DNA from 2 places in the Rhodococcus sp. NPDC056743 genome. Region 2 is predicted to be linked to the other one. Evidence: riboswitches for the same ligand, from Rfam matches in the RefSeq annotation. Region 2 holds a riboswitch; the other holds the start of a gene.

Region 1 (5,573 bases), on a different contig from region 2:
GCAACGACGCGTTCCATGGCAAAGGTCAGGAGGTACAGGGTGACGCTGATCAGGGCGGTCACGAGAACTGCGGCAAGCACGAGGTCGGTGCGGAAGGAGTTCTTCTGGGTGCTCATGTAGATGCCCAAACCGGAGGTCGCGCCGACGTATTCGGAGAACACCGCGCCCACGACGGCGTAGGTGATGCCGATACGGAGAGCGGTGAAGAACCGTGGAATGGCCGACGGGAGCCTGACGTACCGGAACTCCTGCCAGCGGGATGCGCCCATGCTGCGCAGGAGTGCACCGGCTTCACGATCGGCTGCGGCAAACCCTTCGATCAAACCGATGGTCATCGGGAAGAACGTTGCCAATGCGATCACCAGAACTTTGGGCAACAGCCCGAATCCGAACCAGATGATCATGAGTGGGGCGATCGCAATGATCGGCAACGTCTGCGAGACGACAAAAAGTGGCACCAACGCGCGCGACAGCCACGGTGAAAAGTCCACGACCACAGCAAGAATCCACGCGAGTGCCAGTGAGACGGTGAACCCGATCAGTGTCACCTGAAGCGTCGACAACGCATGACCGGCGATTACCTCGCGGTTGTCCCAGCCCTGCGTCAGTACTCGCCCGGGTGACGGCAGAACTTGTGGACGAATGTCGCTGACGTCGACGTAGATCTGCCAGGCCACTACGAGCAGGATCACCACGGCGAGCGCAGGCAGCGCTCGCCGGGTGACGGATCCCCAGCGAGTTACCACTTCAGGGCGCGGCGAGGTACTCATTGGTGAAGTATTCCGACCAATTCGGTTGCTGGGTCAGCGTCTTGCCGTCCGGGCCGGCCAGCAAGCCGTTGTCGAAGAGGAAACCCGAGTAACCGGACCATGTTTCGAGATTCTGAGTTCCGACAACACCGTTTGCGTCCTTCATGAAGTCGGCGGCAAGCATGCGCTGACTGTCCCGAACGAGGTCTTCGTCGGTGAAAGCGCCCGGGTTGGCGTCGATGAGATCCTGGGCGGCGCGGTCGGGATCTTCGGCGGCCGTCTGGTATCCGCGTTGCACGGCCTTGACGAACTTGGCGGCTTCCTCGGGGTGATCTTTCAGCCACTTCTGATTGCCGTTGATCACAATGGAATACGCGTCGGGAAATCCGTAGTCGGTGTACTGGAAGTACCGCATCGGGGTTCCGTTGCGCTCCGCCTCGAGGCCTTCCCAGGCAAAGTACGACACCGTGAAATCAGCTTGGCCCGAGTACACGGCTTCGTAGGCCGACGTCCCCAGCGTGACGGTGGTGAAGTCACCGGTGCCCCCGTCGTTACGAATCACCTGCTGCAGGGTTTCGACCTCGCCGGGATCGCCGAAGCCGGCGTAGACCTTGCCGTCGAGATCACGCGGACGAGTGATGTCCGATCGGTCGGCCTTGACGCCGATTCCCGTGGCGCGGTGCTGAAGTGGCGCGATGACGGAGACGGTGTCCGCACCCGCAGCGTGGGCGAACGTCGCCTGACTCTGGGTGCTGATCCCGAACTCTGCGTTGCCGGCATCCACCAGAGTGTCGGGGGAGGTGTTGTTGTAGGGCAGGATCGACACGTCCAGTCCGGCGTCGTCGAAGTAGCCCTCCTGCATCGCGACGTAGAGTCCGGTGTGGTTGGTGTTGGGAGTCCAGTCGAGTGCAAACCGGATGGAATCCGAAGATTCTGTGCCACTGGAGCATCCGCTGATCACGGTCAGGGTTGCCGCGAGAGCTGCAGTCGTGGCGAGAATCCGACGTACTGAGATCATGACGCGGGCCAGGGCTGCGGGTGCAATGCCGAATCCCAGAACATCAGCTCGAATCGACTTGCGATCCGGAACGCCTCGCTCATCGCTTCTCGATCTGCTTCGGTAGCGGCGTCGGCTGCGGCGTCGACGAGCACCCGAGCCTTCGCGACTGACTCGTGGAATTCCGGAGCGTCGTAGGTGCTGACCCACTGTGCGTAGGGATGCGTCGGATCTGCGTCCAGGACTTCCCGCGCTGATGCGGCCAGGTCACGGCCGACTTCGGCGTAAATCCAGAAGCAGGGTAGTACAGCAGCCGCCGAGACGGCGTACGGCGCCGTAGCAGCCGTCGCGATCAGGTAGGACACGTATCCCAAGCACGCTTGCGAATGCTCGAGCCGGCTGGTCTCGGCCGGCAGGATCCCGCCGGTGAGAAGGCCGTCGTGCAGAGCCGACTCAACCGTTGCCGCGGTGGACGCAGAGTTGGACCAGAATCCCGCTGCCTGCGGATTCGGTGCATGAGCGGCAACGAGCGACAGCGCTTGGGAGTACCCCTCGAGATAGAGCTTGTCCTGTTCGATGTAGGTGCGGAACGCGTCGAGCGGCAAGGTGCCGTCGCCCAGGCGGCGCAGGAATTCGAGTGAGTCGATCGACTCACGCAGTGCTTGTGTCTCGGCCCAGAGTCGGTCGGTGAAGCGGTCGGAGCTCGGTTCGGTGAGCACCGAGCTTCCGGACACCGCCGTGTTTTCGGCAGACGTGTTTACGGCAGAACTGTATGCAGGCTGTGTGGTAGCCATGACATCCCTTCGTCAGCATTACCTGATCAGGTTCCCGGGTTTGATCTCAGCCCCGCCCATGCGGAGCACCCCGTGTCAGAACAAGGCGACCTTAACACCGCCGCTTTCCGTTGCTCGTCCCCACCTGCCGGAAATTGGTAGGTTTGGAAAAGATTCTCTCAAAGTCGAGGTCGTGAGGAGATTCAGGCATGGACACCGAAATTCGACCGGAAGAGACAGGCGAGAGCACTCTTGTCGTCCGCACGCCAGCCGGCAAGGTCCGGGGATATGCCGATGGTTCAGTTTTCAGCTGGAAGGGTATTCCATACGCTGCCGCCCCGACCGGCGAGCGCAGGTTCCGGGCACCGTTGCCGCGGGAACCATGGGACGGCGTGCGAAATTGCCGCACCTTCGGTCCCATCGCACCGCAGGGGCAAAGCCCGGCCGTCCCGATAGACCGGGCCTTTGTGGTCGATGAGGATTGTCTGTCCGTCAATGTGTGGGCCCCACGACCGGACGGCACACCGCGACCGGTCATGGTGTGGATTCACGGCGGCGCCTATTGCCTGGGTTCGGCTGCCCAATCCATTTACGATGGTCGACACCTCGCGGAGACCGGTGACGTCGTCCTGGTGTCGTTCAACTATCGCGTCGGCGCGATGGGGTTCCTGGACTTGTCTTCGTTTTCGACGCCCGACGTCGTGTTCGAGTCGAATTGTGGCTTGCGTGACCAGATTGCGGCGCTCGAGTGGGTACGTGACAGCATTGCTGCGTTTGGCGGTGACCCGGACGAGGTGACGGTCTTCGGGGAGTCGTCGGGTGCCGGGTCCATCACGACGCTGATGACGTGCCCCGCGGCGGAGGGTCTCTTTCATCGCGCGATCGCTCAAAGTCCACCGGCCACATCGGTATACGGACGCGACCGCGCTCGCTCGGTGGCAAGCCGCTTCCTCGAGCTCATTTCGATTGCTCCGGACGACGCCGGCGAATTGATCGGTACCGAGCTCGAGCTGATCATCAAGGCCGGTGACGAACTGGTCAACGAAATCCCGACCCGGATTCCGGGAACCCTCGCCATGGCGCCGGTGGTGGATCGAGAACTGGTGCCGCACTATCCGGTTGCAGCTTTCCAGAAGGGGTATGCCCACAGGATTCCACTGATCATCGGCTCGAACAAGGACGAGGCGTCGATTTTCAAGTTCATGAAATCACCATTGATGCCGGTGAGTGCGCAGTCGGTGGAGGCGATGCTGCAGGCATTGGCCGATGACCACCCAGATATCTCGCCGACGAGGCTGGCCGAGATCATGTCGGCTTATCCTGATCATGCCAAACCCAGTGGTGCGCTGGCGCTCTCGCGTGACGCCGCGTTTCGGATGCCGACGCTGTGGATTGCCGACGCGCATGCGCGGCACTCACCGACCTGGCTTTATCGATTCGACCATGCCACCCCCATGCTCAAGGCGGCGCGTATCGGAGCTGGCCACGCAACCGAATTGCCCTATGTCTTCGGTAATTTCGGAACACTGAACGTTGACCCGACCTTCTGGTTGGGTGGACGCAAGGCTGCGATGGAGGTGGCGGGTCGGATGCAACGGCGGTGGCTAGCGTTTGCCCGACATGCTGTGCCGGCGGCGCTCGACGGGTCCAAACACTGGCCGCCGTACGACGAAGAGGCTCGATCGACTCTGCTGATCGATTCACCGGACTCGTTGGTTCACGACGCCGACGAGGTACTGCGTATCGCCTGGGGCAACGAGGTGATGGGGTTCAAATAGCGTCAGGGGTGATCGAGTTCGCGCAGTACCGGAAGCGCCGCGCACACGATCGCGATGACCACAATCGGAATCGACAGTGCCACAAAGGTGGATGCGATACCGAGCTGATCGAGAAGCGGACCGACAACAAGGTATCCGAGTGGACCGGCGGCGTAAGCCGTCGACGTCATCACGCCGACCACGCGGCCACGCATGTGCTCGGGGCTACGGGTCTGCATCGCGTAGTTGGCTATCGGGCCCACCGGGCCGTACACGAGACCTTGCAGGCCCGCCAGAACCAGAATCACCCACAAGGGTGGTAGTAGGGCCATCGCCAGCATGGCAACGCCGAGCACGCCGACTGCACAGATCATGATCAGTCGCCGGGACATCAGCGGAGCGAGCGGGGCGTAAGCCAAGGCGCCCACAATTCCTCCGATTGCCAACGCCATCAACACCGACCCGAGCTGGGCGGGTTGATCGAGTTCGGTGAAATACACAGGAAAAACAACACTTTCCACCGGCATGTACAGGGCGACGACGGCCATGTCGACCAGCGCCAGAGTCCGCAGGAGTTTGTTGTTCCACACGAACTTCAGGCCCTCGAGAGTGCCGTGCCAGATGGATGCCGGACGCCGTTCGGGGTCGGGTGTTCCGGCATCGGCCAGGCGGATGAAGGCAACGACGACTATCGAAAGCATAAATCCCGCCGCAGTCACCCAGAGGGTGTTGACCGCGCCGATCGTGGCGATCAGGACGCCGCCGACCCCGGGGCCGATCAAATACGCGACGTTGTAGTTTGCCTCGTACAGGCTGTTGGTTCGATCGAGTTTCCATCCCGCTGCCCGCGTAGCCGCAGGGAGCATCGATTCCCGCGCCGCCATACCGGCCGGATCGAATGTTGCACCGAGTGCAGCCAGAGCGGCGATCACCGGAATGCTCAGACCTGAGGTGACCGCGAAAATCGGAATTGCCGAGGCTGACACGGCGGACAACGCGTCGGACACCATCGAGGTGCGTCGACGGCCGAATCGATCAACGAGGGTGCCGGAAAACAAACTCGCGATCAGTAGCGGCACGGCAGCTGCGCCGGCAACAATTGCTGCGTCGGTGGCGCGCCCGGTGCGCTCGAGAACGAGCCAGGGGATGACCACAATGGCGATGCCGTTTCCGATTGCGGAGAACAGCGTTGCGAGGTTGATCAGAACCAACGGAAGGTAGTGGATCTGGTTGGACGTGCCCGCGCGTCGCAGTCGGGGTGTGAGCGTCACGGACGTTCCTTCCGGGCGACGGGCAA
Region 2 (5,573 bases):
CCCGGGTGCGGTGCGAGGCTCGAGGGAAGGTGTCACACGGCTGACCATCGAACTTCTCTCCCTCTCTGCACTCGAGCCGGCGGAGCGCTGGATTGCGGCCTCTTCGCGAGCATATAAGTATGGTCCGCACCGAGGGCAGATTGAACGGGTTAGTGTGGGTCAGGATAGTGGCGAATAGGCAGTGGGCCTTAAGGCAGGGCGAGGTAGTCGATGCGTGGTGACGGTGACGGTTGGTCGGTCGGATCGGACGGAACTCGGCATTGGGGGCGTCATGGCGCCGCCGGATTGTTGTTGCGTGCCCCTGACATAGACGGAACTCCGATGGTGCTGCTTCAGCATCGCGCGGCGTGGAGCCATCAGGGCGGAACGTGGGCTTTGCCAGGCGGAGCGCGTGATTCGCACGAAAGTACGACGCATGCAGCCGTCCGAGAAGCGCACGAAGAAGCCGGAATCGACTCGGCGGCGGTACGCGTGCGGGGCGACGTCGTCACCATGCGCGCAGACAGTGGATGGACGTATACGACGGTGGTTGCCGACGTCGAAAGTCCGCTGGAGACGGTCGCGAATGGCGAGAGCACCGAATTGCGATGGGTTCGCGAGGACGACGTCGAGAGCCTGCCGCTACATCCGGGATTTCACTCGGCCTGGCCGAGTTTGCGAACGTCCGTTGTTACGAGCGACGCGGAAACCGACGGTGGTGGAGCCCGGACGGTCGTGTTGCCCGGAGGTGGTTTCGGTTGGACTCCGGGAGACGCGGATTCCGTGCAGTCGGGGTCTACCCAGGACAGATCGGGAAGTTCCCGCGCTCAGGCGTAAGACAACACAGACAGCACATAAAAGGGTCGGACTCGCGTCATAAGGAGTCCGACCCTTTTGTGTGCTGTTGTTTCGGCGCGAAGGGCCGAAACTGCGCTCAGCTGAGTGAGTTCAGGGCGGTGATGAAGGAAACGGCGGTGATGCCGAGCTTGAGCAGCTCGCTGATCTTGCCGAGGTTCAGATCCTCGAGCGATTCGGTGCTCAGCGAGGCGGTGTCGAACGATCCCATGAAAACTCCTACGTCGAATTGTTAACTGGGGATAAGCTATATCAGAAGACTGATTGGTCGGGATCCAACGGACAATTCTGTGGCGAAAATCACAATTTGGCAACTTTTTGGCTGTTGATCGGACAAACGCGCAGCCTATTTCTTGTCGGTCAACACAAGGTGGACTATGAACAATCACAGTGCAAACGGTGCGGGACCAAAGACTGAACTGGGAGGTAACTAGGTCGCGAGTAGGTCGGCAAGTCGACGTGCGGCAGCCTGTGGATCCGCTGCCTCGGTGATGGCTCGAACGACGACGATCCGGGTGGCTCCTGCCGCCAGTACTTCCGGAACCCGAGCCTCGTCGATACCGCCGATCGCGAACCAGGGACGCGTCGGCGTTGCATCAGCGGTGGAGCGCACCAGATCCAGGCCGGCAGCACTGCGGTTCGGCTTTGTCGGTGTTGCCCAGACCGGTCCGGTGCAGAAGTAGTCGACGCCCTCTTCGATGGCAGCCAGGCTGGCCTGAGCGCGTGAACTCGTGGAACGGCCGATGACGACGTCGTTGCCGACAACCGTCCGCGCGTAGGGGACGGGGATGTCGTTCTGGCCCAGATGCAACACGTCGGCGCCCGACGCCATTGCCAGGTCAGCGCGGTCGTTCACGGCAAGGAGTGCGCCGTGACGTCTCGCGGCAGCCGAGAGAACCCCGAGAGCGATCAGTTCGTCCTTCGCTTCGAGCGGTCCGAATTCGCGCTCACCCGCAGAGCCTTTGTCCCGGAGTTGAATGATGTCGACACCACCGGACAACGCGGCTTCCGCGAACTGTGCGAGGTCGCCTTTGTCGCGACGTGCGTCGGTGCACAGGTACAGCCGTGCTGCTGCCAGGCGCTCGCGCCGGTCGAAGAGGTTACTGGGATGTGTGGGGTGCACGAAGCAAACGGTAGCCTCTAGGAAGCAAGGTTCGACACGGGAGTCCCGAAACTGTGCCGTCGCATTTGTCGCGAAGGCAAAGTTCGTGGGGCTGAGAGGGGATCGCGACAAAGATCCCGACCGTCAGACCTGACCCGGATCATGCCGGCGCAGGAAGAAAAGGTGGAATTGTCATGAGCACGCACGCACGCTCGGTTGCGGTGATCGGCGGGGGAGTCATCGGACTGTCCATTGCCTGGTACGCGGCGCGCGACGGATGGGCAGTACAGCTGTACGACCCGGCGATCGGAACCGGCGCCTCCTGGGTCGCTGGTGGAATGCTTGCCCCGTTGTCCGAAGGATGGCCGGGCGAGGAAACAGCATTGACCGTCGGCGCGGCCTCGTTGCAGCGATGGCCGGAGTTCGGCGCGCATCTCCAGAAATTCGGACCGTCGGTGTTCACGACTGACAGTTCACTCACCGTTGCTCTCGACAGCGCCGACGCCCAAGACCTGGCGACCATCGCGGAGTGGGTCAGCGCGCAGGGACACGAACTGCAGATTCTCGGCCGAGCCCAGATCCGTGAACTCGAACCGATGCTCGGCCGCGGAATCCGCTCGGGCCTCATGGCCGCCGGTGAATCCGCCGTCGACAATCGTGTGTTGTTGGCCGCGCTGCAGGCAGCGTGCGCGGCGTCGGGCGTCGAATTGATCAACCGCGCCGTGCACGATCTCACGGAACTCGACACCGACCAGATCGTGCTGAGCGCAGGAATCGCCTCACCGAAGCTGTGGCCGGGACTTCCCGTTCGGCCGGTCAAAGGTGAGATCCTGCGTTTGCGCAGCCGGCCGGGAGTGACACCCGCGCCCAGTCGAACCATCCGAGGCAGCGTCCACGGCCGACCCGCGTACCTCGTGCCGCGCGGCGACGGAATCGTGGTCGGCGCAACACAATACGAATCCGGCGAGGACACGCAGGTCACCATGGCCGGTGTGCGAGATCTGATCAACGACGCCGAAGCCCTCATGCCGGCGATCGGTGAATACGAACTCTACGAGTGCGCGGCCGGGTTACGTCCGATGACGCCGGACAACCTGCCGCTGATCGGGCGGGTCTCGGAGCGTGTTGTCATTTCCACCGGGCACGGCCGCAACGGCGTGCTCCTGACTCCGGTCACGGCAGACGCGACACTCGCGTTGTTGAACGGCACATCATTGGTCGAGGTCAAAGGAACCGAACCCGAGCGGTTCGCAGCAGTGAAGGAAAATTCATGAGTGAGCAGGTCCCGATCGGGATCACCGTCAACGGCGAGGAACTCGAATTCGATCGAGCCGTCACGGTGACCGAACTTCTGACACACCTCGAACTGCCCAGCAAGGGAATTGCCGTCGCCGTCGACGGTGCGCTATTCCCGCGCGGGCGCTGGGACGAATCCGTCGCGCGTGGTTGGGAAATCGAGATCCTCACGGCGGTGCAGGGTGGCTGAACACGATCTCCTGACTATCGCGGGCCGTACCTTCGGCTCCCGGCTCATCACCGGCACCGGCGGCGCTGCCAACCTCGCTGTTCTGGAAGAAGCGCTGGTCGCGTCCGGTACCGAACTGACCACGGTCGCGATGCGACGCGTCGACGCTGCCGGCGGGACCGGCGTGCTGGATCTGCTCAGGCGCCTCGGAATCGAACCACTACCGAACACAGCCGGCTGCCGCGGCGCGGCCGAAGCAGTGTTGACGGCGCAGTTGGCACGTGAGGCACTCGAGACCAGCTGGGTGAAACTCGAAGTCATCGCCGACGAACGAACTCTGCTACCCGACGCCATCGAACTCGTCTCCGCCGCAGAACAATTGGTGGACGACGGATTTACGGTACTGCCGTACACAACGGACGACCCGGTGTTGGCGCTTCGACTCGAAGAGGTCGGTTGCGCCGCGGTCATGCCGCTCGGTTCACCTATCGGGACCGGACTGGGTATCGCGAATCCGCACAATATCGAGATGATCGTCGAGCGCGCCGGTGTGCCGGTCATTCTCGACGCCGGGATCGGAACGGCCAGCGACGCAACACTGGCCATGGAACTGGGCTGCGACGCGGTGCTTCTCGCAACCGCGGTCACCAGGGCCAAGAATCCCGCGCTCATGGCGTCGGCGATGCGCCATGCCGTCGTCGCCGGTTTCGAGGCCCGCCATGCCGGCCGGATCCCGAAACGATTCTGGGCGCAGGCGTCCTCCTAGGGGTTCCCTCGGGGTGGTACCTGGGGTCCATGTCCTACCTGGGTACCACATCGAACTAGACCTGCGGCTGATGTGCAGGCGGGGCCGGATCAGGCAGAGTTCTCCTCATGATTGAACTGAGGGGACTGACCAAGGTTTACGGACCGACCAAAGCGGTGGACGATCTGACGTTCACCGTCCGCCCCGGCATCGTCACAGGGTTCCTCGGACCCAACGGCGCCGGCAAGTCCACGACGATGCGGATGATCCTGGGGTTGGATCGCCCGACTTCTGGTGAGGCGTTGATCGAAGGCAAGTCGTACCGCGAGCTGAAGGAGCCGCTGCGTACTGTCGGTGCGCTGCTGGATGCGAAGTGGGTTCATCCGAACCGCAGCGCCCGGGCGCATCTGCAGTGGATGGCTGCTTCGAACGGGATTCCGAAGTCTCGGGTGGACGAGGTTCTCGGCCTGGTGGGACTGTCCGAGGTTGCCGGTAAGAAGGCCGGTGGATTCTCGCTCGGTATGTCGCAGCGTCTCGGCCTGGCCGGTGCGCTCTTGGGCGACCCGAAGGTGCTCCTGTTCGACGAGCCGGTCAACGGTCTCGATCCGGAGGGCATCGTCTGGATTCGTAAGTTCATGCAGCGATTGGCTGCCGAGGGCCGCACGGTTCTCGTGTCGAGCCACCTTCTCTCGGAGATGGCGCTGACTGCGGAGCAGTTGGTTGTCATCGGTCGTGGCCGATTGATTTCGGATTCGACTGTCGCCGAGTTCGTCGATCGCTCGTCCGAGTCGACGGTTCGGGTGCGTAGTCCTCAGCTCGATGCTCTTCGGAGCACGCTGATTTCGCAGGGTCTGACGGTTCGTGAAGACGGCTCGGGAGTTGTCCCGGCGTTGGTGGTTGTCGATTCCACCACCGAAATTGTGGGTGATGTGGCGGGGTCGCACGGAATTGTGCTGCACGAGTTGGCTTCTCAGCGTGGTTCGCTCGAGGATGCCTTCATGAAGCTCACCGGCGACGATGTCCAGTACCACGCGACCGGGGTCACCGGTCCTGCTGTCGCTCAACCGAATGCTCATCAGAATGTCATGGGAGGTGCACTGTAATGGCTGTTCTCAGTGCTGAACGTATCAAGATCACCACGACCAAATCGCCGCTCTGGTGCTCGGTCATCATCATCGTGCTCGCTCTCGGATTTGCCGCCATCATGGGCGCGGTATCCAAGTCTGCTCTGACGTCGACGGACGCCCAGGGCGCCCCCGATCTCGATGCGGCAGTTGCCACCGCCGGAATCTCGGGCTTCGGCATCATGGTCCTCATGATCATGGCGGCCCTCGCGATCACGAGTGAATACCGCTTCGGAACCATTCGCACCACATTCCAGGCAGTGCCCAACCGGGCGTCGGTCCTCGCCGCCAAAGCCGGCCTGA

What was found. Region 2 has a riboswitch for thiamine pyrophosphate ahead of thiO (glycine oxidase ThiO). Riboswitches for the same ligand answer to the same signal wherever they lie in the genome.
Region 1: another riboswitch for thiamine pyrophosphate. It lies ahead of ACFRFQ_RS29065 (TenA family protein); the one in region 2 lies ahead of thiO (glycine oxidase ThiO).

What each region holds. Positions count from the first base shown of each region.
Region 1 covers NZ_JBHTZI010000015.1:103,663-109,235, forward strand. Annotated here, with positions in the region: gene ACFRFQ_RS29055 (ABC transporter permease) at 1-770, opposite strand, end outside; gene ACFRFQ_RS29060 (ABC transporter substrate-binding protein) at 748-1,767, opposite strand; gene ACFRFQ_RS29065 (TenA family protein) at 1,764-2,540, opposite strand; TPP riboswitch at 2,528-2,623, opposite strand; gene ACFRFQ_RS29070 (carboxylesterase/lipase family protein) at 2,729-4,297, shown strand; gene ACFRFQ_RS29075 (MFS transporter) at 4,300-5,547, opposite strand.
Region 2 covers NZ_JBHTZI010000001.1:604,101-609,673, forward strand. Annotated here, with positions in the region: gene ACFRFQ_RS02605 (hypothetical protein) at 1-48, opposite strand, end outside; gene ACFRFQ_RS02610 (NUDIX domain-containing protein) at 211-816, shown strand; gene ACFRFQ_RS02615 (hypothetical protein) at 914-1,045, opposite strand; gene thiE (thiamine phosphate synthase) at 1,265-1,957, opposite strand; TPP riboswitch at 1,984-2,130, shown strand; gene thiO (glycine oxidase ThiO) at 2,131-3,210, shown strand; gene thiS (sulfur carrier protein ThiS) at 3,207-3,422, shown strand; gene ACFRFQ_RS02635 (thiazole synthase) at 3,415-4,167, shown strand; gene ACFRFQ_RS02640 (ABC transporter ATP-binding protein) at 4,275-5,249, shown strand; gene ACFRFQ_RS02645 (ABC transporter permease) at 5,249-5,573, shown strand, end outside.